Regions from separate parts of the Sporosarcina pasteurii genome, predicted to be linked through region 1. Evidence: riboswitches for the same ligand, from Rfam matches in the RefSeq annotation. Region 1 holds a riboswitch; each other region holds the start of a gene.

Region 1 (7,683 bases):
TTGGTTCTGCAGGTGAAAGATGTATGGCTTGTGCGGTAGTTGTTGCGGTTGGTGATATTGCAGATGAACTCGTCGATAGATTAGTAGAAGAGGCGAATCAAATGACGATTGGAAATGGGCTAGAGAAAGGCATATTCCTTGGTCCTGTTATTAGAGATTCCCATAAGGATAAAACGATAGGGTATATCGAGTCTGGAGTAGAAGAAGGTGCAAAACTATTACGCGACGGACGTAAAGATGAATCTTCTTCGGAAGGCGGATATTTCGTCGGGCCCACGATTTTCGATCATGTTACGAAGGAAATGAAGATATGGAAAGAGGAGATTTTTGCACCGGTTTTATCGGTTGTAAGAGTTGAAACATTGGACGAAGCGATTATCTTGGCCAATCAGTCAGAATTTGCAAATGGCGCTTGTTTATATACAGACAGTGCAAAGGCGATTCGCCAATTTAGAGAAGAAATTGATGCGGGTATGCTTGGAGTCAACCTAGGGGTTCCTGCGCCGATGGCATTTTTCCCATTCTCTGGGTATAAAAAATCTTTTTATGGTGACCTCCATGCAAATGGAAAAGACGGCATTGAGTTCTACACAAGAAAGAAAATGTTAACAGCACGCCATTAAAAGAAGGGAGATTATAAAATGACAATTGTAGAAACTGGAACAGAATCGTTGGTTAAGAAAGACCGTGAAAACGTTTGGCACCATATTTCTGCTTATAACGAAAAGAATCCTCCAATGGTTTGGGAAAGTGCAGAAGGGGCATGGATTACAGACCATGAAGGAAATCGTTATCTGGACGGAATGTCAGGTCTCTGGGCGGTTAATGTTGGCTATGGACGAGAGGAATTGGCGGAGGTTGCCTATGAACAGTTAAAGAAAATGCCCTACGTACCGATGACACAAAGTCATGAGCCTGCAATTTTGTTGGCGGAAAAGTTAAATGAATTACTTGGGGATGATTATAAAATCATTTACTCCAATAGTGGGTCGGATGCGAATGAGGTTGCCTTTAAACTAGCGAGACAATATCATCAACAAAATGGTGAGCCATCGCGCTATAAGTTTATCTCTCGTTATCGTGCATACCATGGAAGTTCTATGGGGGCATTAGCGGCGACTGGTCAAGCATTACGCAAATATAAATATGAACCGCTTGCGCCGGGCTTTTTACATGTTGCACCGCCGGATAATTATCGTCGCCCTGCAGGTCAATCTGTAGAAGAGTATAATATTCAACGTGCCGAGGAATTTGAACAGAAAATTATTTGGGAACAAAAAGAGACAATTGCCGGCATTATTATGGAACCAATAATTACAGGTGGTGGGGTTCTTGTTCCACATCCTATTTATCTAGAAAAAGTACAAGAGATTTGTAATCGTCACGGTGTTCTACTCATTATCGATGAAGTGATCTGCGGATTCGGACGAACAGGGAAAGCTTTTGGTCACCAACACTACAAATTAAAACCAGATATCGTTACAATGGCAAAAGGGCTTACGAGCGCTTATTTACCACTATCGGTGACGGCGGTACGAAAAGAAATTTATGAAAAGTTTGATACAGGGGAAGAAAATAGTCACCTTCGCCATATTAATACATTTGGTGGAAACCCCGCAGCTTGTGCCCTAGCACTGAAAAATATCGAAATTATGGAGCGAGAAAATTTATTTGATCGTTCAGTTGAGCTCGGGAATCGATTGCAAAATGAATTGGCTGAATTGAAGGATCACCCTAACGTTGGGGAAATCCGTGGACTCGGATTTTTACTTGGGATTGAAGTTGTCGAAAACAAAGAGACCCGTGAACCAGCATCAAATGAACGCATTGCAAAGCTTATGGGAGATTGTAAGGCGAATGGGTTAATTGTTGGTAGGAACGGCGATACAGTTGCAGGTTTTAATAATGTTATCGCCCTAAGTCCGCCTCTTTCATGTACAGATGAAGATGTAGATTTTATCGTTAACGTTATAAAAAAGGTATTTAATGAAAATAAGTAATTAAACTAAAGGCATCCAATCGGCTAATTGGATGCCTTTTTATTATATTAAAATGGTTTGCACCTGCATCATATACCACTTAAATGTGAAAAATAAAAGAAACACAACTTTATTATTTGACAATATACTATAGGGGGTATATGATAAGGGTACAAGTTTTACTGGAGGGAGGAATAATGATGGAATACGATGACAAAGTAAAAAATCGATTAAAGAGAATTGAAGGCCAAATCAAAGGGATTTTGCGTATGATGGAAGAAAATAAAGACTGTAAAGATGTAATTACTCAATTATCTGCGTCAAGAACGGCGATTGACCGTACAATAGGCGTCATAGTGAGTGCCAATTTAGTTGAATGTATTCGCCAAATGGAGGATTCAGAAACTAGAACGCAAGAAGACATTGTCAAAGAAGCGGTCGATTTATTAGTGAAAAGTCGATAAATAACTTAGGTTTTGTACTCGTTTTACTAGTACAAAACCTTGATAATGATCTCAATTAAATTGGTATATTTTTTTACCCTATAATATACCTATAGGGGTAGGTGTAACGTGACGGTGTTTTATTTACTATTATACCCTTGTGGGTAAAGGAGAAGATGAACAGTGACGGAAAAGAAAAAAACAACCATTGTGTTATTTAGCGGCGACTATGATAAAGCAATGGCGGCATATATTATCGCGAACGGTGCTGCTGCGTATGATCATGAAGTAACGATTTTTCATACATTTTGGGGATTAAATGCGCTTAGAAAAGATCAGCAAGTTCCTGTGAAAAAAGGATTTTTGGAAAAAATGTTTGGCAAAATGATGCCGCGTGGTGCTGACAAAATGGGCATTTCTAAAATGAACTTTGCCGGGATGGGTCCGAAAATGATTAAACATGTGATTAACAAGCATAATGCGATGACTCTTCCACAATTAATTGACATGGCACAAGAATTAGAAGTGAATCTTGTTGCATGTACGATGACAATGGATTTACTAGGTCTTCAACAGGAAGAGTTGCTAGAGAAAATTGAATATGCAGGTGTCGCCGCTTATTTAGGTGAAGCCGAAGATGGAAATGTAAACTTATTTATCTAATTTTTTTACTCATTATTATACCCGTACTAGTATACGTAAAGGAGAGGTTAAGTTGATTCATTCAGATTACCAAATTGATGCAAAGGGATTAGCGTGTCCTATGCCAATCGTTAAAACGAGAAAAGCGTTGAATGATGTAACGCCAGGAAGCGTGGTTGAAGTCGCTGCAACAGATAAAGGGTCAACAGCTGATTTAAAAGCTTGGGCAAAAAGTGCAGGGCATGAATATATCGGCACCGTTGAGGAAGGCGGAGTGCTTAGACACTATTTACGAAAAGCGAATGAAGCCGAGGAAAAGGAAGAGAGATTTCCGCATGTCGTGTCAAACGAACAATTGGCATCTTTGTTAGAATCCGAACAAAATATCGTACTGCTTGACGTTCGAGAAGAGGCAGAATACGCATTTGGCCATATTCCAAGCGCAAAGTCAATGCCGCTCAATACAGTAGATGAGCAAATGAACCAAGTGGATCAATCAAGTGATGTTTACGTCATTTGTCGAACAGGAAATCGCAGTGACCTTGTTGCGAAGAAGTTAACAGAAGCAGGATTTTCAAATGTTTATAATGTCGTTCCTGGTATGAGTGAATGGAACGGGACGATAGAAAAAAACGAATAGGAGGATTTATTCAATGACAGTTCAATCAATGACAGCTGCTGAAATGGCGAAAAAAGTAATTCAAAAAGAAAATGTATTTATTTTAGACGTTAGAAATGAAGATGCATTTGCTGATTGGAAAATCGAAGGCGAAAATGTTGTCTCGCTTAACATTCCGTATTTCGATTTGCTGGACGGTGTTGAAGAAATTATCGATCAATTGCCAAGCAATGAAGTGGTTGTTGTTTGTGCAAAAGAGCAATCCTCTATTATGATCGCGGAGATGCTAGCGGAGGCAGGTAAGAAGGCTCGTTATCTTTCTGGCGGAATGGGAACTTGGAGTGAGCACTTAGAGCCAGTGAAGATTGGTGATTTAAATGGCGGCGGTGAATTGTATCAATTCGTTCGGATCGGTAAAGGTTGCTTATCTTATATGGTCGTTTCAAACGGGGAAGCTGCAGTCATTGACGCAACGAGAATGACAGATGTCTTTCTGGATTTCGCCGAAAATCTAAATGTGAAAATCACGAATGCCATTGATTCGCATTTGCATGCTGACCATATTTCAGGTGGAAGGGCAATTGCAGAAGCCGTAAACGGTAACTATTGGTTACCTCCAAAAGATGCAGAGCAAGTCACTTTTTCTTATGAAGCATTGCTAGAAAATACGGATATTACGATTGGCCATACGAAAATTACGATTCAACCAATCTACTCTCCAGGACATACGATTGGGTCAACATCTTTCATTATCGACGATCAGTATTTATTGACTGGTGACATTTTATTTATCGATTCCATTGGTAGACCAGACCTTGCAGGATTGGCGGAAGATTGGGTCAGCGATTTACGAGAAACATTATACGAACGCTATACAAAACTAGCGGATGACCTAATCGTATTACCAGCGCACTTTATGATTATAGAAGAACTTAATGATGACGGTAGTGTAGAAGAAAAATTAGGGACATTATTTGAAGAAAACCATGGATTGCAGATTGAGGATGAGGCTGAATTTAGACAGATTGTGACAGGTAATTTACCACCTCAACCGAATGCATACGAAGATATTCGAAAAACCAATATGGGATTGATTAATCCAGACGAAGCAACGCAGCGTGAAATGGAAATTGGCCCGAATCGTTGTGCGATTAGGTAAGCATTTAAGTTCAATTTTCCCCCATAATAATCGAAAATTTTAATTCATAAAGGAGTAGATATAAATGAACGTTACAAAGAAATTAGATGCAAAAGGGTTAGCTTGTCCAATGCCGGTCGTAAGAGCAAGAAATACGATGAAAGAAATGGCAGAAGGTGAAGTGTTAGAAATCTATACAACGGATAAGGGCTCAGTGGCGGATTTAGCTGCATGGTCGAAATCTGGCGGGCATGAACTATTAGAACAAAAGGAAGAGGACGGCGTATTCACATTTTGGATTAAGAAGGGATAATGCCATGGACATTACGTTAATTATCGTTGTCTTTCTAATTGGCTTTATTGGGTCCTTTATTTCAGGAATGGTCGGGATTGGCGGCTCGATTATTAAATATCCGATGCTGCTTTATATCCCGCCACTTCTTGGCTTTGCCGCATTTACATCCCATGAAGTTGCAGGAATTAGTGCAATTCAAGTGTTCTTTGCAACGATTGCTGGTGTTTGGGCATACCGTAAAAGTGGTTATATTAATATGCGCCTTATTCTCTATATGGGCGGCAGTATTTTAGTTGGTAGTTTTATCGGAGGATACGGTTCAAACCTCCTTTCTGAAGGAGCCATTAATTCCGTATATGGTGTGTTGGCGACAATTGCTGCGATTATGATGTTTATTCCTAAGAAGGATGTTGATCAGCATCCGGACGGCGAAATAACATTCAACAAATGGTTAGCTTCTTCATTAGCCTTTATAGTTGGGATTGGCGCGGGAATTGTTGGGGCAGCAGGCGCATTTATTCTAGTGCCAATAATGTTGGTCGTTTTAAAGATTCCAACGCGTATGACGATTGCTACTTCACTTGGCATCACATTTATTTCGTCGATTGGCTCAACGATTGGAAAAGTTGCAACAGGCCAAGTCTTATATGTACCGGCAGCAATTATGATCGTTGCGAGTATCATTGCTTCTCCATTAGGAGCGAAAGTTGGCCAAAAAATGAATACGAAGATTTTACAATGGATTCTTGCGATATTAATATTATCTACCGCAATTAAAATTTGGTTAGATTTTTAATTTAAAAAAACGCTTGACTTTTCTATCTAATCAGTCTTATACTGTTTAACAAGATGGAAATCAGAATCATTTAACTCTTATCAAGAGCGGCGGAGGGAATAGGCCCTACGATGCCCGGCAACCAGCAAGTGACCTACTTGCAAAGGTGCTAATTCCTACAGATTCGTGCAAACGGTCTGAGAGATGAGAGGAGGAATTAAGCGAAAGCGGAACCCTCTTCTTTATGAAGGGGGTTCTTTTTTATACATAAAATTCCCCCCATCGTCCATGCACTTCCATCAATAAAATTCTGGAGGTAATGAATCATGACAAACTATCAACCTGAAACACTACTATTACACGGTGGTCAAGAACCTGACCCAATCACAGGATCACGCGCATTGCCAATACATCGCACGACTTCTTTTGTTTTCAAAAATACAGAACACGCACAAAACTTATTCGGCTTAAAAGAAGCTGGCAATATTTATACACGTATTACAAACCCTACAGTTGATGCATTCGAACAGCGAGTTGCACAACTAGAAAAGGGAACTGCTGCAGTTGCACTATCTTCCGGAATGGCAGCAATTGCTTTTGCAATTATGAACATTGCAGAGGCTGGCGATGAGATTCTTGCAGCTGAAAATTTATATGGCGGAACGTACAATTTATTCGCAGTGACATTGCCCCGCTACGGTATCGATGTAAAATTTGTTGATGCAACAGACCCGGAAAACTTCCGCAAGGCAATTACAGACAAAACGAAAGCTATTTTTGCAGAGTCGATTGCGAATCCAAGTCTGCACGTTTTAGATATTGAAGCAGTTGCTGAAGTTGCACATGACAACGATATTCCGCTTCTCATTGACAGTACATTTTCAACGCCATACGGCAGCAATCCAATTGAATTTGGCGCAGACGTTGTTATTCATTCGGCAACAAAGTGGATTGGCGGCCATGGTACGTCAATCGGCGGTGTTGTAGTTGATGGCGGTAAGTTTGACTGGACAAAAGGGAAGTTCCCTGGATTTACGGAGCCAGACGAGACATATCATGGACTCCGTTACGGTATTGATGTACCTAATGCAGCATTTGCAACAAAGTTACGTGTTCAACTATTACGTGATTTCGGACCTTGCTTAAGCCCGGACAATGCATTTAATTTCTTACAAGGTTTAGAAACATTGCATTTACGCTATCCAAAACATTGTGAGAATGCACTTGAAATTGCAAAGTACCTACAAAGCCATCCATCTGTTGAATGGGTTACTTACAATGGACTGGAAGATCATCCGTCCTATGAAGCGAGCAAGAAATACTTGAAAAATGGTGTTGGCTCAATTGTAAACTTCGGTATTAAAGGCGGACGTGAAGCGGGACGTAAAGTCATTGATAATGTGAAAATTTGGTCTCACGTTGCAAACGTTGGAGATGCGAAGTCACTTATTATCCACCCGGCTTCGACAACCCACCAGCAGTTAGGTCCTGAGGATTTGAAAAAATCAGGCGTTTCTGAAGAGTTAATCCGTCTAGCTGTAGGTTTAGAGTCGACAGAAGATATTATTGCTGACCTTGCACAAGCAATTGAAAAAGCAGTGCCAGTGGGTGCAAAGTAAGGAAATGAGAAAACAGGAGATGAGGACTTTGGTAGAGACGGGAACTGTAAACATCGGGAGATTAACGTTAGAGTCTGGGATTGTTCTCGACCAAGTCCATCTCGCTTATGAATGGGCTCGAAAAGATAATTCCCCAATCGTACTAGCTTGTCATGCTTTAACAGGGAACCATC
Region 2 (7,683 bases), 800 kb from region 1:
CAACAACTGGGATGCTGTTTCTTGTTGACGTGTCAAACATTACAAATGTACAGATGGATTTTGTCATTACTTCATTATTCTCATTATAAATGACTTGTTTTAATGAAAAACTTTTCGTCCCCATTTTCATTGGCTTCGTTTTGATGGTTAAACGTTCTCCTAGCTGAGCTTCTTTTACATATTCAACTTCTAACTTCAAAATAACCGCTGCAATATTCCTTGCTACCATTGCAGAAAAAGGGATATTGATGCTGCGAAACCACTCCGCACGCTCGTTTTCCAAATGCTCAATATACCTTTTGTAGTTCATATGATTGAAAATATCAATATCTTCATTCATTACTTGAATTTCTGTAGAGATTTTCACCGGTGTTGTCCCTCCCAAAATCGTTCTAGGTCATAGATTATAAACAAAAAAGCAACGCTTACTCTATTCGTACGTTACTTTTTTTCTACGATATTAAAATGCTTTTTGATATATTCTCTTTCCTCTTCGACAGACATGATTCCATATGCCTTACCAATGGTTCCGTTTTGTAAATTCCAAATCGCATTATGATCAGAATCGACTTGAGAAAAATCATTCTTTTCCCATCTCTTTAGAATACTTAAATAAACATCAGCATGTATATAGTTGTTTTGATTCAATTCCACTACTTCGATTAAACGTAGCACGCGCTCTTGAGTCAGTGGAAGGAATCCCCATTTCTGATCAGCAAGAACTTTTTGATGCGACATATCATGAATCGCTTGTTGCACATTTTCTTCAGCTAGTCCATCTGGAAACTCTTCCTCGATAGGCATATCTCTTATGTCATCAATTTGAATGATTGTCTCCTCTAGTTCTTTACCATCTTGATTCTGCGCTACCGCTGTGTTCTCTGAGACAGTAACATTACTTTTATTCCATTTAATGAAAACGCTATGGCCAATCAAACTAAATAACACAATGCCCAATGTTATAAAGATAACTTTCTTATTTCTCAATGTCTTCACTCCCATACCAATAGTATTATACTAAAAGTTGGAAAGCAATCACCGTTTTATTCACTATCTTCCTAAATTTCAATCTCCAGGTTCTTTTCACCCATTTTCAAATATTCCTTCAAATACGCTTGACTCTTTCAAAAAAGAGAGATAAGCTTCTATCTAATGTTACATCATTAATGACAGGTAATATCATCGGTATTCCATAAATTAATTAAATATTGCTTCTTATCAAGAGAGGTGGAGGGACTGACCCTTTGAAACCTCAGCAACCAGCAAATTCATTGTATGGTGCTAATTTCAGTAGAATACATGCGTATTCTAGAAGATGAGATGGCTGAAACTACTAACCTTTTGGTATTTCACCCTCTTCTCATCTGTGAGAAGAGGGTTTTATTTTTACAAAAGATTTGCATGTCGAAAGAGGTGATATTTTTGACAATTGATGTTCATTTACCTGATCTTTTATTCGTCCGAAAAATTGAAGTATCTTTTCAAATTAACCGGGGCGTTTACAATACGATTGATGCATGGTTTTACGAAAATGGACACATCGATGTTTTGGAAAGACGTCAACATATTCTAACGTTTTTGCAATATATAAAAGCGAAATTGGAAAAAGAACAATCAGGCAAGCGCCTTCATTTCCCAGGCGGTTTAACAAATACGTTGGAAAATTATGTAGCCCTTCAAAAAATCGGATAAAACCATAACAGAAAAATCTTAGGAGGAATTCATAATGACTAAAAAGAGAATTTTATTAAACGCATTTGAAATGAACTGCCCAAGTAACCAATCCCCCGGACTTTGGTCACATCCAGACGGAGAAGCACATCGTTATACAGATATCAACTATTGGATTGAGTTTGCAAAATTATTGGAAGAAGCACAGTTTGACTCGATTTTTTTAGCAGATGTCCTCGGACCATATGATGTATACGAAGGGAAAAGAGATGCAAGTCTTAGGCAAGCAGTCCAGTCCCCCATCAATGACCCGCTACTCATCGTTCCGGCCATGGCAGCCGTAACAAAGAATTTATCCTTTGGAATTACTGCGTCCGTCACACATGAACATCCTTATACATTTGCCCGCCGTATGTCAACGTTAGATCATCTAACAAAAGGTCGGGTTGGTTGGAATGTTGTGACGTCTTATTTGAAAAGCGCAGCACTTAATATGGGACTTGATGAACAAATTGCACACGATGAGCGCTATTCAATCGCTGAAGAATATTTGGAGGTTTGTTATAAATTATGGGAACAAAGCTGGGATGAAGATGCTGTCGTTCGGGACACAAAAAGAATGATGTACGTTGACCCTGATAAAGTCCATGACATTCAACATAAAGGAAAGTATTTCACCGTTCCAGGGGCTCATTTATGTGAACCTTCCCCGCAACGTACACCCGTCATTTATCAAGCTGGTTTATCGCCAAGAGGCAGTGCATTTGCCGCACAACACGCTGAAGGAATTTATGTATCGATGCCAACAACTGATATTGCCCGTAAGTTTGTCGATAAAATACGCGGTCAAGCAGATGAATACGGAAGAAGTGGCAAGGACATTAAAGTATACAGCCTCTTTACACCCATCGTCGGCCGAACGCAAGAAGAGGCAGAGGCTAAGTATGAAGATTACAAACAGCATATTAGTATCGAAGGCGCTTTGAGCTTATTTAGCGGATGGACTGGAATCGATTTATCCGAGTACGATTTGGATGAGGAACTACAATTTATTGAGAATGATTCTATGCGTTCGCGTGTCGAGATTTTCACAAAAGTAGATCCAAACAAAAAGTGGACCATTCGCGAGATTGGTGAGTTTGTAGGCATTGGCGGTATCGGTCCTGTAGTGGTTGGAACCCCTGAAAAAATTGCAGATGAAATGGAACGTTGGGTAAATGAAGCCGATGTGGATGGATTCAATATCACCTATGCAATTAAACCAGGCTCCTTTAAAGACTTTGCAGAACTAGTCGTTCCAGCTTTACAAGCGCGCGGATTAGTTCGTGAAAAAGGCGAAGTCCAAGAAACAACAATGCGTGGAAACTTATTTGGAACGGATCGTTTACCAGAAAATCACCCGGGAAAGAAGTTTTCTAAAGTAACTGTTTAAAAGATATAGGAGGAAAGTAAAATGAGAAAAATCATATTGAATTTGGTAGTATTATCCACATTGCTCATCCTTGCTGCTTGTACGTCCAGTGAGGCGAGTGGCGACAAAAAAGAGTTGAAAATCGGCGCAACGTCAGGACCGTACGCGGATCAATTAAGAGAAAGTATCATTCCATTACTAGAAAAAGACGGTTATACCGTAAAACTCGTTGAATTCAATGACTATATCCAACCAAATCGTGCATTAGATGAAGGCAGTATCGATGCAAACGTCTTTCAAACATCCGTTTATTTAGAAGCTTTTAATAAAGAACATAACACGAATTTAGCAATTGGAGATGCTGTACCTACCGCACCAATCGGTCTTTATTCTGAAAAACATAAAGACGTTTCTGATGTGAAAGAAGGGATGAAGTTAATCTTATCAAACGATCCAGTTAGTATGGCAAGAGCTCTTCAAATGCTAGATCGATTTGGATGGATCACACTTGCTGGTGAAATTGACCAGTCCCGAGCCTCTGAAAACGACATCGTTGAGAACAAGTATAATTTAGAAATTATTGCGATGGATGGTGCACAGCTCCCCCGCTCTTTGGGAGATACTGACTTTGCATTCATTAACGGAAATTTCGCACTTGCTTCGGGCTTAAATTTAGAAGATGCCGTTCTGTTAGAAGATACACCGCCTGAATTTATGAATAACATTGCCTTCCGTGAGGATGATTTAGAGGAATCATTTGCAGAAGCAATTTTAAATGCCTATCACTCTGAGGCATTCTTACAATATACAAATGAACAGAATGCGGGATTTACAAAACCTGATTATCAGAAATAGGAGGTCTTTCTTTGATTGAACTCGTGAATGTTACGAAAACGTATGAAAATGTCACAGCCGTTGACAATGTCAACCTAACAATCCCCAAAGGAGAAATCTTTGGCATCATCGGTTATAGTGGCGCTGGAAAAAGCACGTTACTAAGATGTATTAATTTACTTGAAAAACCGACGGAAGGTCAAGTGCTTATAAATCACACAGATTTAACCGCTTTATCTAAATTAGAAGTACGGAAAGAGCGTTTGAAAATCGGAATGATTTTTCAACACTTTCATTTAATAAGTTCTGCGAAAGTGTATGACAACATTGCCTTTTCGATGTTGGCAGCTGGAAAGACGAAAGATGAAATCAAAGAGCGCGTTCCAGAGTTACTTGAAATGGTTGGTCTTTCCGATCGTGCAGACCATTTCCCCGCTCAATTATCTGGCGGACAGAAACAGCGTGTCGGCATTGCACGCGCACTGGCAAACGACCCAACTGTTCTACTCTGCGATGAAGCAACATCCGCACTGGACCCGAACACTACAGCTTCTATATTGAAACTATTAAAAGAAATCAATGAGAGGCTTGGCATTACCATCGTCCTCATTACACACGAAATGGAAGTTGTCCAACAAATTTGCCATCGAGTTGCTGTTATGGAGGATGGAAAAGTAATCGAAGTAAATGAGGCATACGAGTTGTTTGCTGACCCACAAACGCCACTTGCGAAACAATTTGTGCAAACCGTTCATTCACTAACATTGCCGGATCGTTTATTAGCAGCAAGGACTGGATCGATTGTTCAAATCACATTCCGTGGCCATTCTGCAGAAGATAGTATCATCTCGGAAACGATTAACCGTTTTAAAGTCATCGTCAATATCTTGCATGGCCAAATTAATTATATCCAAGATCGTCCGTTAGGGATTCTTATCGTTGAAATAAAAGGTGATGCGCCCGAAATCAAACGCGCAATTGAGTATATTATAAACAGGACGAATCATTTGGAGGTGATTGCCAATGTCTCCTGAATTATTCAATGAATTTGGGATTGCATTTTTGGAAACAGCCTGGATGCTAGCCATATCCGTCACTTTTTCTGTGCTCATCGGCGTCCCACTCGGCATTGGACTTTTTGTAACTAGTGAAGGAATGTTTTGGCAAAGTCAAGTGCTCCAAAATATATCCGGAACCATCATCAATATTATTCGTTCCATTCCTTTCGTCATACTACTTGTCGTACTGCTACCATTGACAAAACTAATTGTCGGTACGTCAATGGGCCCTACCGCAGCAAGCTTATCGCTAACTGTGGCTGGCATTCCATTTTACGCACGATTAGTGGAAAATTCATTACGAGAAATTGATAAAGGTGTCATTGAAGCAGCTGAATCTTGCGGCGCTTCCCCGTGGTTGATTATTCGAAAAGTATTGCTGCCTGAGTCGAAGTCAGGGCTTATCGGTGGTTTGACAGTAACGGTGATTAGTTTATTAAGTTATTCCGCGATGGCAGGAATGGTTGGTGGCGGCGGTATCGGGGACTTAGCGATACGCTTCGGCTATTATCGTTATCAAAATGAAGTCATGGCCATTACCGTTGTTTTCCTAATCTTCCTCGTTCAATTAATTCAATTTTTGGGTGACCGTGCAGCAAATGCCGCTGATAAAAGGTAAGTCAAAAACCGCCTCCGAAACATTTTTCTAGTTTCTGAAGCGGTTTTAGTTAAATGAAGACCGGCAGGACCAATCAATCTTTCCACTTATTTTCTTTTTCTTTCTCTCTTTCTTTCTTTTTCTCTTGTTTCTTCTTTTCTTTTTCGGCTTTCTTCTCTCGCTTTTCTCTTTCCTTTTTGTCTTTTTCTTCTCTCTTCCGCCTCTCATTCTCTCTTTTTTTCTGTTCTTTCAATTCTTCTTTCTCTTGTTTCTTCCTTTCTTTTTCTTGACGGCGCTCTTTCTTCCTCATTTTCTCTTTTTGTTTCTCTAGTTCTTTTTTAAATTTCCCCATTAATGGTAAGTCAAAATGCTTAGTAGGTAATTCACTAATAGACCTTGATAAAACTTCTTGAAAAATTGGCGGAGCTGTGACACTACTTGTTGATGTTAAGTAATGTTCGGTATCTGTTTTATCATAGCCCAACCAAACAGCACCCACTATATCTGGTGTATACCCAACAAACCAATGATCCTTTGATCCACTAATATCCGGGAATGGTAACTGTGTAGTGCCAGTTTTCCCAGCCACCTCCATCCCTGTAATTTGTGCTTTCTGAGCCGTGCCAACTTCTACAGCACCTTGTAACATATAGGTCATTTGCTGAGCCACTTTTGCATCTGTTACTTGTGTAGACTGTTCATGCCATTGTCCAATGACTACGCCTTCTGAATCTTTTATTTCTAAAATCGCATGGGCTTCCATCATCACCCCATCATTCGCAAATGCCGAGAAAGCTTGGGCCATTCGCAGGGGCGAAGTACCTTGGTCTAGGCCCCCTAGTGCTAAACTAAGATTAAGATCATTTGCTTCCAACGGAATTCCAAATCGTTCAACGGTACGCACACCATTTTCAATTCCTATTTTATCCAAGAGCCAGACAGGGGGAATATTATACGAATGAGCGACTGCATCGTACATTGTCACTTCTCCTCGGTATTGTTTATCAAAATTTTTAGGTGAATAGCCATTTATATTGATTGGTTCATCAACAAGCATATCCGAAATTTGATAATCTCGTTCTAATGCTGAAGTGTAGACGGCAATTGGTTTCAAAATTGATCCCGGTTGTCTAATCAGTTTGGTCGCATTATTAAATCTCCCATGCGTATATTCTCCTCTCCCCCCAACCAATGCACTAATTCCGCCCGTTTTAGGGTTGAGGAAAACTGAAGCGCTTTGAATGAGTTGATTGGGCTTACTCTCCGGAAAATAACGATCATCCTCATACACATCTTCAAGAGCATCTTGGATGACTGGATTTAATTCCGTATAAATATGTAATCCACCAGATAAAACCTCGTTTTTCGTTAACCCGTACTTGTCGACGGCCTCGTCAATGATCAGGTCGATATAATAAGGATATTTCCCTTTATAATCCATCGTTGTTTGATCGGCTAACACAATTTCTTGGCCGATTGCTTCATCAAACTCCGCTTGACTAATATACCCTTCACTTTTCATTAATGATAAAACAATGTTGCGTCGTTTAACCGATTTCTCTAAGTCTTTATAAGGAGATAAATAGGATGGTGCTTTAATTAATCCTGCTAATGTCGCGGACTCGTTTAACGTTAATTCACTTATATCTTTACCAAAATAGATTTGCGCGGCACGTTGAACACCCCATGCGCCTTCACCTAAATAAATTTGATTTAAGTAACGTTCCATAATGTCTCTTTTAGAATACGTTCTCTCAATTTTCTTCGTAAGAATCAACTCTTTAAATTTACGCGAGTACGTACGTTCATGTGTTAAAAACACATTTTTGGAAAGCTGTTGCGTAATTGTACTACCGCCAGCAACCACTTCCCCTTTTCGCAAGTTTTGTGTAAATGCCCGTGCAATCCCGATATAATTAATCCCATTATGTTTATAAAATCGTTGATCCTCAACAGAGATGACTGCTTCAATTAGCTCTTGTGGAATCTGTTCAAGCCGAACTCCCTCAATGTTTGAATTAGAAATCTTACTAGCGATTTCTCCGTTTTGATCGTAAATAAATGTCGGTCTCGGTTCAGGTTCATCTAGTATACTTACATCACTTGATGCA
Region 3 (7,683 bases), 1.0 Mb from region 1:
CTAAAAGCAAAAGCCCACTAGTCAGAGATGACTGTGGGCTTTAAAAGTTTCATTATGCAATGGGTCCGCCTTTTGTTACAATATCCTCAGATACTGTTCCGAACTTTTTGAAGTTTTCATGGAATAATTGAGCAAGTTCTTTCGCTTTTTGATCATAAGCATCTTTATCTGCCCATGCATTACGCGGGTTTAGAACTTCAGTTGGAACACCTTCAATTGCTGTTGGCATTTGCAGACCGAATATTTCATTTGTTTCAGTTTCAACATTGTCTAATTTTCCAGCAAGTGCAGCACGTACCATTGCACGAGTGTATTTTAATTCCATACGGCTTCCAACGCCATATTCTCCACCAGTCCATCCTGTATTAACGAGGAAAACTTGTGCGCCGTGCTCATCGATTTTATTTCCAAGCATTTCTGCATAAACAGTTGCATGAAGTGGTAAGAATGGTGACCCGAAGCATGTTGAAAACGTTGCTTCTGGTGAAGTGATTCCACGCTCAGTACCTGCTAGCTTTGATGTGAAACCGCTTAAAAAATGGTACATCGCTTGTTCTTTCGTTAATTTTGAAATTGGTGGTAATACACCGAACGCATCTGCCGTTAAGAATACAATCGTATTTGGATGACCCGCAACCGATGGCGTTACAATATTATCGATATTATGAATCGGATAAGCAGCGCGTGTGTTTTCAGTTAATGAACCGTCATCATAATCTGGAATACGTGTTGTTTCATCAACAACGACGTTTTCTAATACAGAACCGAAACGAATTGCTCCAAAAATTTCAGGCTCTTTTTCTTCAGATAGATTGATACATTTTGCGTAGCATCCGCCTTCGATATTGAAGACACCGTTATCGGACCAGCCATGCTCATCATCGCCGACTAACTTACGATCTGCATCTGCAGAAAGCGTTGTCTTTCCTGTTCCAGAAAGCCCGAAGAATAAAGCAACATCACCGTCGTCACTGACGTTTGCAGAACAGTGCATTGGCATGATTCCTTTTTCAGGTAGCAAGTAGTTCATGACGGAGAAGATTGATTTCTTCATTTCACCTGCATATTCAGTTCCACCAATAAGTACAATGCGTTTTTCTAGGTTGACGATAATGAATGTTTCGGAATCTGTTCCATCAATTGCTGGGTCTGCTTTAAATGTAGGAGCAGATACAATTGTAAATTGTGCGTGGTGCTCTGCAAGTTCTTCCTCAGTAGGGCGAATAAATAACTGATGGACAAATAGGTTGTGCCATGCATATTCATTGACGACTTGAATTGATAACCGTGATGCTTGGTCAGCGCCTGCAAATCCTTTAAATACAAAAACTTCATCTTTTTCTTTTAGGTAGTTCACTACTTTGGTATAAAGTGAATCGAAAATTTCAGAAGAGATCGGACGGTTGACAGTACCCCAATCAATCTTCTCTTTAGAAGACGCTTCTTCAACGATGTATCTATCTTTTGGAGAACGTCCTGTATATTTACCTGTTTGTGCGCTAACTGCACCATCCGCAGTTAAAATCGCCTCTCCACGTGTTGTTGCCTTTTCAACTAATTGTGGCACAGAAAGTTGAAAGTTAATATTTTCACCAGATAGAAGTTCATTAAGTGAATCACTAGTTTTCGCTGAAATCATTATTGAGTACCGTCCTTTTCATATAGTCCCAAGTCATTGGGCAATTTATCTTTTATCTCACTAATTAGTATAACACAATTAAAATAATATACTATACTATTTAAAAGTCAACTATTATTCTACTCTTTTCAGAAATTTTGTTTTGTTAATGAATAACGTATCCTCTTAATAAATTAATATAGGAATTTGGACAAGGTTAATTTCCGTTCTGGGCGAACGTTTTTCTGGCTAAATTATTTCTCTAGAGCAGGCGTGAGCCCACAGGAAGAGCCCTCACGAAGAACGACTTACGAGGACGCACGAACAACAGATGCAACACGGTACTATTTATTGAAAAAATTTTAATTCTAATTTATTGAGAGAAACTTAATCATTAAATTAGATGAGGATAACACAATCAAATAGCCAACAATATTTGACTTCATACATCAATTTTCGTACAATATATCATTGAACGGATACTCTTATCCCGAGCTGGTGGAGGGGCAGTCCCTGTGAAACCCGGCAACCTGCAAATACTTAAAAAAGATTTTGCAAAGGTGCTAAACCTGATGCAAGGTGAAAATCCTTGGATGATAAGAGTGAAGGGTACTTATGAAATCATGCCTTTCCTCATGTATAGACGTGAGTGAAAGGCTTTTTTAAACTTTTGTCAGTGAAAATCTAGCCATTGTACATTCACATGGCCGGAAGAGTGTAATAAAATTTATTTTTAAATGAGCGAATCTGTTACTGACTAAGTGAAGCTTTCGGCAAAAGTATTGGCCGATGCAATTGATATACAATTACCCTTTATCCTCGTGTATAAAGCTCTTGGATGGACTATGCAAAACCATTCCCCTAATTATACTTTGGGGCTTAACATGGGAAAATGAGTACCGTATCAATCTCGTAGGATATAGGAGGAAATACAATGACAAATCGCCGACTGTTTACTTCAGAATCTGTAACAGAAGGTCATCCAGATAAAATGTGCGACCAAATATCGGATGCCATTTTAGATGCCATTTTAGAAAAAGATCCAAATGCACGTGTTGCATGCGAAACGACAATTACGACAGGACTCGTACTTGTAGCGGGTGAAATTACAACAACAACATATGTAGACATTCCAAAAGTTGTTCGTGAAACTGTAAAAGAAATCGGTTATACGAAAGCAAAATATGGTTTTGACTGGGAAACGTCTGCTGTGTTAACGGCAATTGATGAGCAATCAGCAGATATAGCTGCAGGGGTAGACAATGCACTTGAAGCACGTGATGGGTCAATGTCTGATGAAGATATTGAAGCGATTGGAGCAGGAGACCAAGGGTTAATGTTCGGTTACGCATGTAATGAAACACCGGAACTGATGCCACTTCCAATTAGTATGTCACATAAGCTTTCACATCAATTAGCGTCAGTTCGTAAAAATGGACAACTTGCATACTTACGTCCAGATGGTAAAACACAAGTAACAGTGGAATATGATGAAAATGACAAGCCGATTCGTATTGATACAATCGTTCTTTCTACACAGCATGATCCTGATGTTACGCTGGAACAAATCCAAGAAGATATTAAGCAATATGTGATTGAACCAGTTGTTCCTGCAGAATTAATTGACGAAGAGACGAAATTCTTCATTAATCCTACAGGACGTTTCGTAATTGGCGGTCCACAAGGGGATGCTGGACTTACTGGCCGTAAAATTATCGTCGACACATACGGCGGATATGCACGTCACGGTGGCGGAGCATTCTCTGGAAAGGACGCAACGAAAGTTGACCGTTCAGCTTCTTATGCAGCACGATATGTTGCGAAAAACATTGTAGCAGCCGGTCTTGCAGAAAGTTGTGAAGTGCAACTTGCTTATGCAATCGGCGTTGCACAACCTGTTTCAATTGCGATTAACACATTCGGAACAGGTAAAGTGGAGGAAAGTAAACTTGTTGAAGTCGTCCGTGAACTATTCGACCTTCGACCAGCAGGCATTATTAAAATGTTAGACCTCCGTCGCCCAATTTACAAAGCGACAGCAGCTTACGGACACTTTGGACGTACAGATGTTGAATTGCCTTGGGAACAAACGGATAAAGCAGAAGAATTAAAGAAGTTAATTAACGAATAATAATAAAAGCGTCAGAGAAGGAATACCCCTTTCTGACGCTTTTTTTAATTTAAGATTGGTGGATTTAAGTTCATTTCTAGTGCAATCCCTAACCAAATTTTACTCTACCATCACTTCTGCAAGCTTTTATAATACTGTCCTTTTTCTGCATACTCTCTAACAATTCTTTCCATATCTTTACGATCCGCGTCATTTACTTCCCGAACAACTTTTGCTGGGGAACCTAGAGCAAGCGTATGCGGCGGAATTTTCATCCCAGGTGGTACTAGGGCGCCAGCGCCGATAAATGCGCCTTCTCCTATTTCTGCACCGTCTAATATAATTGCGCCCATGCCGATTAGCGCACCTTTTTTAATCGTACAACTATGTAACGTAACTTGGTGCCCAATTATTGCGTCATCTTCAATGATGAGTGGTTTGTTTGGGCTTTGGTGAAGACAGCTTAAATCTTGAACGCTTACATTTTCACCGATGATGACTGGAGAAACGTCGCCGCGGATAACAGTGTTAAACCAAATGGAAGAATATGCACCAATTGTGACATCCCCGGTAATGGTTGCATAGTCTGCGACAAATACGGTTGGATCGATTTGAGGCATTTTATCTTTGTATGGATAAATCATTGACTATTCCTCTCTTCCTTATATAGTATATAATCAATCTTAACAAATAAAATAATAAACGATATAGAAACTTTATATTTTGAAGGAGTGATAGTCCATGTGGAAATGGGAAGCAGAAGGACATCCAAAAGCAGTTGTTGCAATTATTCACAACGCGTACGAGCATCATAGTCGGTATGCGTGGTTTATTCAGAAACTAAGAAGCAGCAACTTTCATGTCGTCATGGGTGATTTACCTGGACACGGTGTACAAGACGGCAGAACGATACATAATGAGAAGTTCGATACATATGTCAATTATGTGAAGAAGTTATTAGATGTCGGCATTGTAGATGGGCTACCTTTATTTGTGATTGGACATGGGCTTGGCGCGACTTTAATGATGCGCATTTTACAGACTGAGGATATTGTCTGTGCTGGCGTTGTACTAAGTTCACCGTGGCTTGCGTTAGAACATCAACCAGCTAAGTTTTCAACAGTGCTAACGAAATTATCGTCATCGATGAAAATTAATCATAATATTGAAATAGAATTATTAACAAGAAATACGGATATTTATTTAGAAGCCAAAAATGATAAACTATACAGTTCAACGGTAACCGCAGGGTGGTACCGGGAACTTCAGCAATTTATGAAAGCAGTCCAACAGTATAATGGAACAATACATGATATACCTGTTCTTATGCATACTGCAGGCGATGATAAAATCATTGATAGTCAAACTGCCAAGGCATGGTTGTTACGTCAGCAATTAACCGAATTTCAATATAAAGAATGGCCAAGACTTTTTCATGACCTCCATCAAGAACCTGAACGTGAAGAAGTGTTTCTTTATACAGAAGCCTTTATGCATACGACATTAAGATCACTTGGTTATGTTGTGTAAGGAGAGAAACAAGATGAAAAAAGATGCGGATTACTTTATTAAACATTTAGCACTTGAGCAACATCCAGAAGGCGGCTATTATAAAAGTTCTTTTACAGCCGATGAAACAATAGATGCATTTGGCACGACGAGGAAATTATATACAAATATATACTTCTTATTGAAATCAGGGGATGTTTCTCATTTTCACCGATTAAAATCTGACGAAGTGTGGTATTACCATGGTGGAAGTTCCTTAACAATTCATATCATAGATGAAGAAGGAAACTACCGCGAAGTAAAATTGGGATTAAATTTAGATGCAGGAGAACAGCCGCAAGCGATTGTACGGAAGAACAGTATTTTTGGTTCATCTGTTATGGAACCGGGTACCTTTTCACTTGTTGGCTGCATGGTTTCGCCTGGGTTTGATTTTGAAGACTTTGAACTGTTTACTCAGAAAGAATTACTTGCGCTCTATCCGAAATATGAATCAGTCATTCGAAAACTTGCCTATAAAAACCTGTAAAAGACTCAAGTTAAATTATTTTTCGCATATGCTAATATAAATCCAAACATTCTGGCGAATACTTTGGACAAATATGTTAAAGTAAAATAAAAAATCTCAGGATGGTGGAGAGGCATTTGAGCGAAAGAACGAAAAAGGAAATCTTATCTTGGATGAAGTCTGCCGCAATTGCATTGTTACTTGCCATACTCATCCGTCAATTTTTATATACACCGGTAACTGTATCTGGACAGTCAATGGAGCCTACGTTTGAAAATGACAATCGAGTGGTCATCACGAAAATTCATTCGATCGATCGCTTTGATATGATTGTGTTTCACTCACCAATTTCAGATGAAAATTTTATTAAGCGTGTCATCGGACTACCAGGGGATATTGTTGTGATGAAGGATGATCACTTGTACGTGAATGGCATAGAGTATGAGGAAGAATATGTTCAAGAAAACAAAGATAAAATTTATGAAGGACATCGACTGACGGAAAACTTTGAAGTCCGTGTACCTGCAGGGCATTATTTTGTTCTTGGAGATAATCGACAATATAGTATGGATAGCAGAATGCTTGGCCCTATTGAAAAACAAGCTATTATTGGAAAAGTTTCTTTTCGGATTTATCCTTTAAGTTCAATTGGTATTCCGAGGTAATAAATTGTATTAATAATAATCCTCTACGCTATGTGGTAGGGGATTTTTGCTGTTGTATGTTAAATTAAAGGGACAAGTATTTGAAGGAGTTATTAGCAATGAGTAATTTTTTTGAAAGAAAAAAGCAAGAACTTGGGATTAAACTGAATAAAGTGCAACAACAGGCTGTACTTGAAACAGAAGGACCGCTTCTACTACTCGCATGTCCTGGTTCTGGAAAAACGACAACGATGATTATGCGTATCGGGTATTTAATTGAAGAGAAAAATGTTTCACCGAGGCGGATTAAGGCGATCACATTCAGTCGTGCTTCCGCTGCAGATATGAAGGCTCGATTTGCTCGATTTTTTCCGGATATCCCGGCAGTTGATTTTTCAACAATCCATAGTTTAGCATTTACAATTACACGGACTTATTTAGATAAACTTGGGAAACGTTATGAGTTAATTGAGGGGCAAGGGACACATCAGTTCAATAAACAATCATTGCTGAAACGGCTTTATAAGGACGTATTAAAAGATGATTGTACAGATGATGAGCTTGCGACGCTTTCAACTTTTATTAGTTCGCTTAAGAATAAATTAATTCCAATTGAGCAGTGGGGAACGGTTACGCAACCTTTTCCAAAAGCTGGGGAAATTGCACAGAAATATGAGCAACATAAAACACGTCAAGCTGATTTTCTTTACGTGGACTTCGACGATATGCTTGTATTGGCAGAAAAAGCATTACGTACAGACGATGAACTGGCAGACCGATTTCGTGAACGTTATGATTATTTATTAACGGATGAAAGCCAAGATACATCCCTCGTGCAACATATGATTGTAGAGCATCTTGTGGCCTATCATGGCAATCTATGTGTCGTGGCGGATGATGACCAATCAATTTATACGTGGCGAGGCGCAGATCCAAATTACTTACTTGAGTTCAAAAAAGTTTATCCAGATGCAAAAATCCTGAAAATGGAACAAAATTATCGTTCATCAAAGGATATTGTAAATGCTTCAGCAACATTTATTAAGCGTAATCGAGACCGTTATCCAAAGGACATGTTTACAAAAAATGAAAAGTCTCGACCGATTCATTTAAAACAAGTGAGTGATCCGAAACAACAACTAGATTATGTTATTTATGAGTTGTTGAATGAGCAAAATTTAAATGAAGTTGCGATTTTATTTAGAAATAATGCTTCATCTACATTATATGTCAGTGAGTTACATCGACGTGGCATCCCATTTTATATGAAAGATGCCGATGATAGGTTTTTTAG
Region 4 (7,683 bases), 1.0 Mb from region 1:
TGAGAAAAAATCATTGGAAGTATTAGCTTATCAAAGAGATTTGTTAGAAGCTGCACGTAAATCTTTGTACACTGCAGAAAGTGAGTCTAAAAAGATGGCAGAGGAGTGGAATGAAAAGCTCGAAGGTACCGTAAAATCAGCAGAAAAGAACCAAAGTGAATTATCATCTAGCTGGCTATCGGCTGTAAAGGAAATTAATGAAAAAGCGTTGGCGCTTTCTTGGAATCCTAGCCATTCATTATTAGAACTGTTTTCAGAGACGCAAGACCAGTTAGAAGCAACTATAAAAGAGGCGAAGCAACAACAAGACAAAGGCCGTGATGAAGCCATTAAGCAAATTGAGGGGCTGGCTGAACAAGTAAAAAAGACACATAAAGGGATTTTGGAGACTGTGTCTGTTTGAAGAAAAGCAAGATACCGTGCAATCGAATGGATTGCACGGTTTTTGTTAGGTGAATTTCTTCTTGAATAAAGATTGGAATCATTCACTTATCCAGCTTGTAAAATTCAAACGTATTATTATGCAAGGTACGATATGTTTCTGCAAGATAGACTTCTTTTATCTGCGAAATCATAGATACGGAGGCGTGAATCATCTTTGGATGTGTCATTTGTCCATCAAACTTTCCTTTGAACTGCCAGGGTCCGTCCGTTTCTACCATCATTTGTTCTAGCGGGCATTGCCTCACGAGTGTTTGAATTTCCGTTTCATATAAAACGTCTGGGGTAACAGAGATGTAATAACCGTTATCCATGATACGTTGAGTTGTAGCTGTATTCCCTTTAAACCAATGGAAGTGTGCTTTTTCAATCGAGTGCATTTCAAGTAGGTTACAGACAATTGGCGCATCATCATAGATGGCATGGAGAATAATGGGTTTATCCCATTTTTTAGCATACTTGATAAATTGTTCAAGTACTTCAATATATCCTTCAATCGGAAATCGCGCGTCATTGTTCATTTCACTTCTTAAATAATAGGGAAGTCCAACTTCGCCAATCGCAACCATCTCTTTATGTTGGTCTGCAATCCATGAAAATAAGGTTTCAATCTCAGTGTCAGACGGAAGTTCCTGTTCAGGGTGTAAACCAAACGCTGGCTTTACCTGTTCAAACTTTTGGGAAAGTGCTAAATTGGTGCGGCAAGAATCCAAGTGAGAGGAAACGGAAATAACATTTGTACATTGGATCCGGTCCAAATCAGTGATGATCCTTCTTATATCCAGATCAGAATACTGATCTAAATGCATATGCGCATCGATGATTTTTCTCAATATATTCGCCACCTTTAATTGAGTAATTAGTTTTGTGTTATCAAAACCTGGGTATCTCATTTAATTATAGCGCATAAAGAACCTTATAAATTTAGGTATTGATTCTCAAGGTTAGTATTATACTAATTAGTAGAGCGAAACTTACGAACAGTCTCTTCTGAAGTGGAAGGGCAACCAAAGGGATGGAATACAAAAAACAAAAGGAGTTGAGAACGAATGGGGAATAGGAGATTGGAAAGTCAAGTGGCGATTATTACCGGTGGAGCAAATGGAATTGGAAAAGCGACGGTTAAACGGTTTTTAGAAGAAGGAGCAAAAGTCGTCATTGGCGATTTTGATGAAAAGGCCGGCGCTGAGCTTGTGAACGAGTTAAATTCAGAGAATGTTCTCTTTGTGCAAGTAGATGTAAGTGATCAGGAAAGTGTTCAGCAAATGGTTGAAAAGGTGATTAATCAGTTCGGAACAGTAGATATTTTAATTAACAACGCGGGAATTACGAGAGATGCAACGCTCACGAAAATGACAGAAGCAAATTTCCAAGATGTATTAAATGTGAATATAAATGGCGTTTTCAATTGTACACAAGAAGTCGCTGCCCATATGATTGAAAAGGGTAAAGGCAAAATCATTACCAGTTCATCTGTAAGCGGAATTTATGGAAACTTCGGTCAAACGAATTATGCGGCTTCAAAAGCGGCTGTTGTCGGCATGACAAAAACTTGGGCAAAAGAATTAGGGCGGAAAGGCATTAATGTGAATGCTGTCGCACCAGGTTTCACGCTCACTGCGATGGTTGAGGCCATGCCTGAAAACGTTGTTGAAAAGATGAATGCAATGGTTCCTCTACAAAGATTAGGAACACCTGATGACATTGCAAATGCTTATTTGTTTTTAGCTTCTGACGAGGCGTCGTATGTTCATGGTCATGTCCTGCATGTAGACGGCGCGATTACAATGTAAATCTATATGGATTAGATTGAAAGGCTCATTCTACTAGGCATGAATGGGCTTTTTTGTGCGAAGATACTCTCGAAGGACATACAAACAGTCAATTTAGCATTCATGGTATAATAGAAAAGAATAGACAGGGAAGAGGGGGAAAGATAGATGGATGTGAAATTTCCAATCGGGACATTACAAGTTCCAGAAAAAGTAACAGTAGAAAATGTTCAAGAGTGGCTGGAGGAAATCCAATCTTACACGTCTCGATTAAGAGACATTGTTGATTCATTAAATGAAGAGGAATTGAATAAAACTTATCGTGCCGGCAGCTGGACCGTTCGTCAACTGGTTCATCACATTGCAGATTCCCAGTTGAACATGTATCAACGATTGAAAATGGCTCTAACAGATGAGAATCCAACTGTACCAGATTTTGATCAAGATCAGTGGGCGGTTCAGCCAGATACCAAACTACCTGTAGAAAGCTCTATTAGAATGCTTGAAGGTATAAATGAGCGCGTCGTATCTTTAGGAAATCATTTATCTGAGGAGCAATTAAATCGATATTTTACTCACCAGAAAAATGGTAAGATCACCGTTGCAACAAAAGTTGCAAAATTAGCTTGGCACGAAGAGCACCACTTAGCGCATATAAAAATTGCATTATCCAAGTAAATCTATTATAAATTGGTGCCAGGTTTCAAAACGATGTTAACATTGTTTTAAAGCCTGGCGATTTTTGGTTTGCTTATGTTTAGCACCTGTATTTCATCGATTATTTACCGAGACGCAATAAATCCTTTCCTTTATATGTATCCGCATGAATAGGATTGTGCAAATGTGTACAAAACTAATCCTCAGTGCTAGTTTTAAAACAGTTCAAAGTGGAATAGGAACCTTGTGTCGATAATTTTGAAAGGGTGAATAAAATGCAGGTGACAGAGGCACTCATAGAAGCATTTTTAAATGGTAATGACGAAATAAAGTACATGTTTAATCAGAAAACAAAGGAAATTCTTATCTCAGAGGAGTCGGAAATCGGTAGGGATGATAACGATACAGGAGAATTCTTAGTGCCAATTCCACAAATGACTTCGTCTGAAGCATATGACTTAATGGTTGATTTCGCCAAAAAGCAAGAGCCAGAAGTTACCCAACGCTTAATAGATGCGCTTAATGGGAAAAAGCCTTTCCGTTCATTTAAGGATCAAATTAGAGGACAGGAAATTGAACAGGCATGGTACGACTATGAGAATGATTATGCCAAAAGAAAAATGTCGACGTGGTTAGAGCATTCTTTATGAGTGCCTGGCGCTGGTCATTCAGAGCAAGCTGAGACTGGATACGCTTTCTTTGACGAAAAGTTATGATATACTGGAATCAACTAAATAATAGACTCTTTTCTTATTAGGAGAGACGGAGGGAATTGGCCCGACGAAGTCTCAGCAACCTGCTAGCTGGTAAGGTGCTACATCCAACAGGCGAACCTGAATGATGAGAAGAAATTTTGCAAATGCACTCTTCTCTTAATCGGGAATAGTTTTTTATTTGGGAAAATTTCGGGAGGAATTACAATGACAAAGTTAAAACAGCTTTATGCAGAGCAATAACAATTGAAGGAGCAAGAGGTAACGGGGGCAGCATCTTCCATCCAAAGACACCATAAACTTGCGCAGTTGCAGAAGGAAATTGATTATTATGAACTGGGAGATACGATTTCACGGAAAGACATTCAGGTCAAACTGGCTGAAATCGAGGGAATTCAGGAAGAGATTAATCGTTTAACGGCAGTTGTAGAGGAGAAAAGACGTACGTTACTTACACATGTCTTCGGAGAACAAACAATCATTCAATGATAGAGCCATTGACGAGATGATTGTGGAGGATAATGCTAACTAAAAATAAAGAGCCTATCTCCTGTTTTTTACATGGAAATAGGCTTTTAATTTACCATATTATGATTTCCTCAAGATCTTCTCCATCGCTTTACCTTTTGCTAATTCATCAATGAGTTTGTCCAAAAAGCGAATTTCCTGCATCAATGGTTCTTCGATATTTTCCACTCGGATGCCGCAGACCACTCCTTTGATTAGCGTCCGTGAAGGATTCAATTGGGGCGCTTCTGCAAAAAAGGTCTCAAAGTCTATCTTTTTTTCGATTTGTGCTTCTAATTCTGCTTGGGAATATCCTGTCAACCAACGTATAATTTCATCAACTTCTGACTTTGTACGTTCTTTTCTCTCTGCCTTCGTAACATAATGGGGATAGACGCTAGAGAAGCTCATTGAATAAATTTTATGTTTGGTCATGAGATTGGCTCCTTTATATTTCTACTTATGGATAAATCATTTTATTGAGCATCAATAAAGATTGTAACAAGTATAACATTTTTTTATATAATGTTTTAAGGTATTATTGAAGCGTAAATATATTAACTATCAGTTAATCCTCCTCAAAATGAAAAAGGATTTTTTTATTTCTTTTTACGTGCGCAATATCCGCTGTTACAAAATGAATCGTCGATATGGATAATTCATGACCACCAAAAAACATCGGCTAAGCCCGATGTTTTTTGGAACTGCATAGGACATAGTTATACAGTTACTGCCGAATAATTTGAATGAGGTTGCCGCTCTTTATATTGGATTAAAATCTTATATTGTATCAATTCATTACTAATTTTTCAGTGAAAAACTGTCTAGTTTTCTGTAAAGGGTATTTCGACCAATTCCAAGAATACGCGCTGATTCAGCAACATTTCCGCCTGTTTTATTCATAGTTTCTAAAATCACTTTACGCTCCGTGTCTTGCAGTAAAGAGCCTGTCGTCTCTCGTTTTTGAAAATCCGATAAAATATAGTTTGGAAAAGATTGAATATCAATCGTATCGCCTGTAGATAAAAAGGCAGCTTCACGTATCGCACTACTCATTTGACGAACATTCCCAGGCCATGAATAATCTTCAATGAACTGCTCTGCAACAGGAGAGAAAGTAAGTGGGTATCTATGAGTCTCTCCCTGAATTTTAGATAATAATTTATAGGCAAATTGTAAGCGGTCTTCACGCTTTCGAAGTGGGGGCAGTACGATAGATATGCCTTGTAAACGGTAATATAAATCGGCACGAAAACTGCCTTCTTGCACTTTTTCCCAAAGGTCGGTATGTGTAGCAGTAATAAGTCGAACATCCACTTGAACAGACTTTACGCCACCGATTCTTTTCACTTTGAAATCTTGAAGGACCCGTAATAATGTGGTTTGTATATCAATAGGAAGTTCGGCAATTTCGTCTAGGAAAAGGGTGCCTCCATGTGCCTGTTCGAAGACGCCGGGTTGTCCCGATTGCTTTGCTCCTGTATATGCCCCAGCTTCATAGCCAAATAATTCACTTTCAGCCAGGCTTTTGGTAATGCCACCACAGTTGAGAGCGACGAATGGTTTTGTTGAACGTGTACTGGCTTGATGAATGGCTTGGCTTACCATTTCCTTTCCAGTGCCACTTTCCCCAGTAATTACAATTGTATAATCTGTTTTAGCGGCTTTTTTTGCTGTGGAAAGTGCTGACTTAAGTGTTTTATCCGCCCCATAAATGTCATTAAATGAATAGGAAGACGTGCTTTTTCTATCTGTAGTGAACTGTTTTGTAGCAGTTTTTATTTTTTCTGTATATGCAAAATTTTGGGGACGAGAATCATATACAATTGAAGCGAAAAAACATTTTTGTTCAGTACCTTTTGTGTAAAGCCGGATCAAAGAAGTGGAGCTGGTCTTCATGGTTCTAGATAGCAACTCGTCTGTGTTTGAGAACAATTCTTCTAGGTAAATCGGAGTGACTAACAAGTTATCTATCCGACATAGGCGATGTGCTTCACGATTCATCCCAATAACTTGTCCGTGTAAATCGACTGCAAATAAAGCTTCATAGTATTTTTTTGATTCTGGATAAAGGGAAAGGACAAGTTGTGGCTTAGGTTGACGGACGAGCATCCAGTTCTCTATGCTACGAGAAATGTTATCTACCATCCCAAGCATCGCAGGATGGTAGGCGCTAAAATGTCCACTTATATTCAAAACTGCATCCAATTCTCCAATAGAATTAAAAATAGGGGAACCAGCACAAAATAGCGTACGATGGGATGGTAAATAATGCTCACTACCAATAACAGTCAATGGTTTTTGCTCAATGGCAACAGTGCCCGCTGAATTCGTACCACGCATCTGCTCGGACCAACAAGCCCCGTTTTGTAAATTATTTTTTTCTGCTTCATCTAGAAATGAAAGATTACCTATGCTATTGAGTAAATAACCTGAGGAGTTAGAAATGGCAACAATTGTGTTGGAAGACTTTAAAGAATATGCCAAGCTTTCAATTGTCGGATGCATGCTATTCAATAAATCTCTTTTTTTCTCTTGTTGAAGTTTAAGTTCATATTCTTGGAGCATAGCTTCTTGCGTTTTAGCCAAGTTAGCACCGTGTTTTTTGCTCCGCTCCCAAGATTTTATCAAGTCTTTATTTGCCAAGACTGTATTCATTCTTCAACCTCCCTCGCAACAATTAACAGTAAATTCTAAATACATTAACAGGTTATCACAGTTTGAAGGTACAATCAATCGCGTTAAATCGGGACGAATTGACCCATCATCGAATAAGCATCAAAGATGGAGCCACGAAATCACCTTAAGTACAGTTGCAATATTCATACTAGTTACAAACCCTATTGAGCTAAATCTTTAAAAAACGGGAAGATAAGTATGTCAAAAACATTAATTGTAGAAAAGGAGATACAGCTAGATGGTCGTGTAAAGGATTTTTTACGTGGAAGTCCCAAGAAGCTATTTATTTGGTGGAGAGTTTGTCGAGTCTGTCTCTGGGGAAACATTTGAAACCGTGAATCCAGCAAGTAAAATCAGTTTGGGTAAATCTTGAATAATTATTGATTACTTATTAAAAATCAACAAAAATAATGACCGTCTCCTTAAAAAGGTAGGCGGTCATTTTTGGGTTTGAGATTATTACAAAGTCAACGAAATTCAATGTTAATCCTAGGTGAAGAAATTAGACTTCTAAATTAGAACCCCTTAACCAGTTAAAGGGAAGGTCTAGTGACAATAAAAGTACTATTAAACTAAGGCCTTTTGCTCCTGCACTTGCGCGGCTAGTTTATCTAAATGGTCTAAGGCATAATCCAGTGCATCAATTGCTTTATCAATATCTTCTTTAGAAATGTCTAAGGATGTACCTATACGTAAAGTGTTAGGGACAAAACCGCCAATTAATACGCCTTTTTCAAGCGCTTTTGAATTGATGATGTTAATTGGATACGTGCTTGGATCAGCCTCGTGACTTGTATTTCTATCAAGTTTTATAAAAGGAGTGTTTTTCTCATCTTTAACAAGTTCTACAATCCAGAGAACTCCAGCTCCAGCAACCAGACCCACAGTAGGGTGTTTGTCCTTTAACTCCAATA

The links. A riboswitch is a leader RNA that binds a small molecule or an ion and turns the genes downstream of it on or off. The one in region 1 is predicted to bind S-adenosylmethionine.
Region 2: linked by a shared signal. The riboswitch ahead of AB1H92_RS04600 (hypothetical protein) and the one ahead of AB1H92_RS01045 (O-acetylhomoserine aminocarboxypropyltransferase/cysteine synthase family protein) in region 1 are both predicted to bind S-adenosylmethionine.
Region 3: linked by a shared signal. The riboswitch ahead of metK (methionine adenosyltransferase) and the one ahead of AB1H92_RS01045 (O-acetylhomoserine aminocarboxypropyltransferase/cysteine synthase family protein) in region 1 are both predicted to bind S-adenosylmethionine.
Region 4: linked by a shared signal. The riboswitch ahead of AB1H92_RS05525 (hypothetical protein) and the one ahead of AB1H92_RS01045 (O-acetylhomoserine aminocarboxypropyltransferase/cysteine synthase family protein) in region 1 are both predicted to bind S-adenosylmethionine.

The regions. Positions count from the first base shown of each region.
Region 1 is NZ_CP160452.1:207,968-215,650, forward strand. Features, by position in the region: gene AB1H92_RS01005 (CoA-acylating methylmalonate-semialdehyde dehydrogenase) at 1-623, shown strand, start outside; gene AB1H92_RS01010 (aspartate aminotransferase family protein) at 642-2,000, shown strand; gene AB1H92_RS01015 (metal-sensitive transcriptional regulator) at 2,180-2,443, shown strand; gene AB1H92_RS01020 (DsrE/DsrF/DrsH-like family protein) at 2,606-3,085, shown strand; gene AB1H92_RS01025 (sulfurtransferase TusA family protein) at 3,138-3,704, shown strand; gene AB1H92_RS01030 (MBL fold metallo-hydrolase) at 3,718-4,842, shown strand; gene AB1H92_RS01035 (sulfurtransferase TusA family protein) at 4,907-5,134, shown strand; gene AB1H92_RS01040 (sulfite exporter TauE/SafE family protein) at 5,139-5,912, shown strand; SAM riboswitch class I at 5,987-6,102, shown strand; gene AB1H92_RS01045 (O-acetylhomoserine aminocarboxypropyltransferase/cysteine synthase family protein) at 6,218-7,510, shown strand; gene AB1H92_RS01050 (homoserine O-acetyltransferase) at 7,539-7,683, shown strand, end outside.
Region 2 is NZ_CP160452.1:1,004,050-1,011,732, reverse strand. Features, by position in the region: gene AB1H92_RS04610 (thioesterase family protein) at 1-367, opposite strand, end outside; gene AB1H92_RS04605 (DUF6241 domain-containing protein) at 442-987, opposite strand; SAM riboswitch class I at 1,213-1,322, shown strand; gene AB1H92_RS04600 (hypothetical protein) at 1,423-1,692, shown strand; gene AB1H92_RS04595 (LLM class flavin-dependent oxidoreductase) at 1,727-3,103, shown strand; gene AB1H92_RS04590 (MetQ/NlpA family ABC transporter substrate-binding protein) at 3,125-3,937, shown strand; gene AB1H92_RS04585 (methionine ABC transporter ATP-binding protein) at 3,949-4,950, shown strand; gene AB1H92_RS04580 (methionine ABC transporter permease) at 4,940-5,593, shown strand; gene AB1H92_RS04575 (transglycosylase domain-containing protein) at 5,667-7,683, opposite strand, start outside.
Region 3 is NZ_CP160452.1:2,507,421-2,515,103, reverse strand. Features, by position in the region: gene pckA (phosphoenolpyruvate carboxykinase (ATP)) at 53-1,639, opposite strand; SAM riboswitch class I at 2,101-2,221, shown strand; gene metK (methionine adenosyltransferase) at 2,553-3,749, shown strand; gene AB1H92_RS11935 (gamma carbonic anhydrase family protein) at 3,860-4,372, opposite strand; gene AB1H92_RS11930 (alpha/beta fold hydrolase) at 4,470-5,258, shown strand; gene AB1H92_RS11925 (cupin domain-containing protein) at 5,272-5,766, shown strand; gene lepB (signal peptidase I) at 5,883-6,410, shown strand; gene AB1H92_RS11915 (ATP-dependent helicase) at 6,509-7,683, shown strand, end outside.
Region 4 is NZ_CP160452.1:1,219,198-1,226,880, forward strand. Features, by position in the region: gene AB1H92_RS05500 (hypothetical protein) at 1-403, shown strand, start outside; gene AB1H92_RS05505 (TatD family hydrolase) at 486-1,274, opposite strand; gene fabG (3-oxoacyl-ACP reductase FabG) at 1,491-2,234, shown strand; gene AB1H92_RS05515 (YfiT family bacillithiol transferase) at 2,382-2,891, shown strand; gene AB1H92_RS05520 (UPF0158 family protein) at 3,146-3,520, shown strand; SAM riboswitch class I at 3,618-3,717, shown strand; gene AB1H92_RS05525 (hypothetical protein) at 3,830-4,072, shown strand; gene AB1H92_RS05530 (DUF2200 domain-containing protein) at 4,172-4,525, opposite strand; gene AB1H92_RS05535 (sigma-54-dependent Fis family transcriptional regulator) at 4,892-6,748, opposite strand; gene AB1H92_RS05540 (aspartate aminotransferase family protein) at 7,337-7,683, opposite strand, start outside.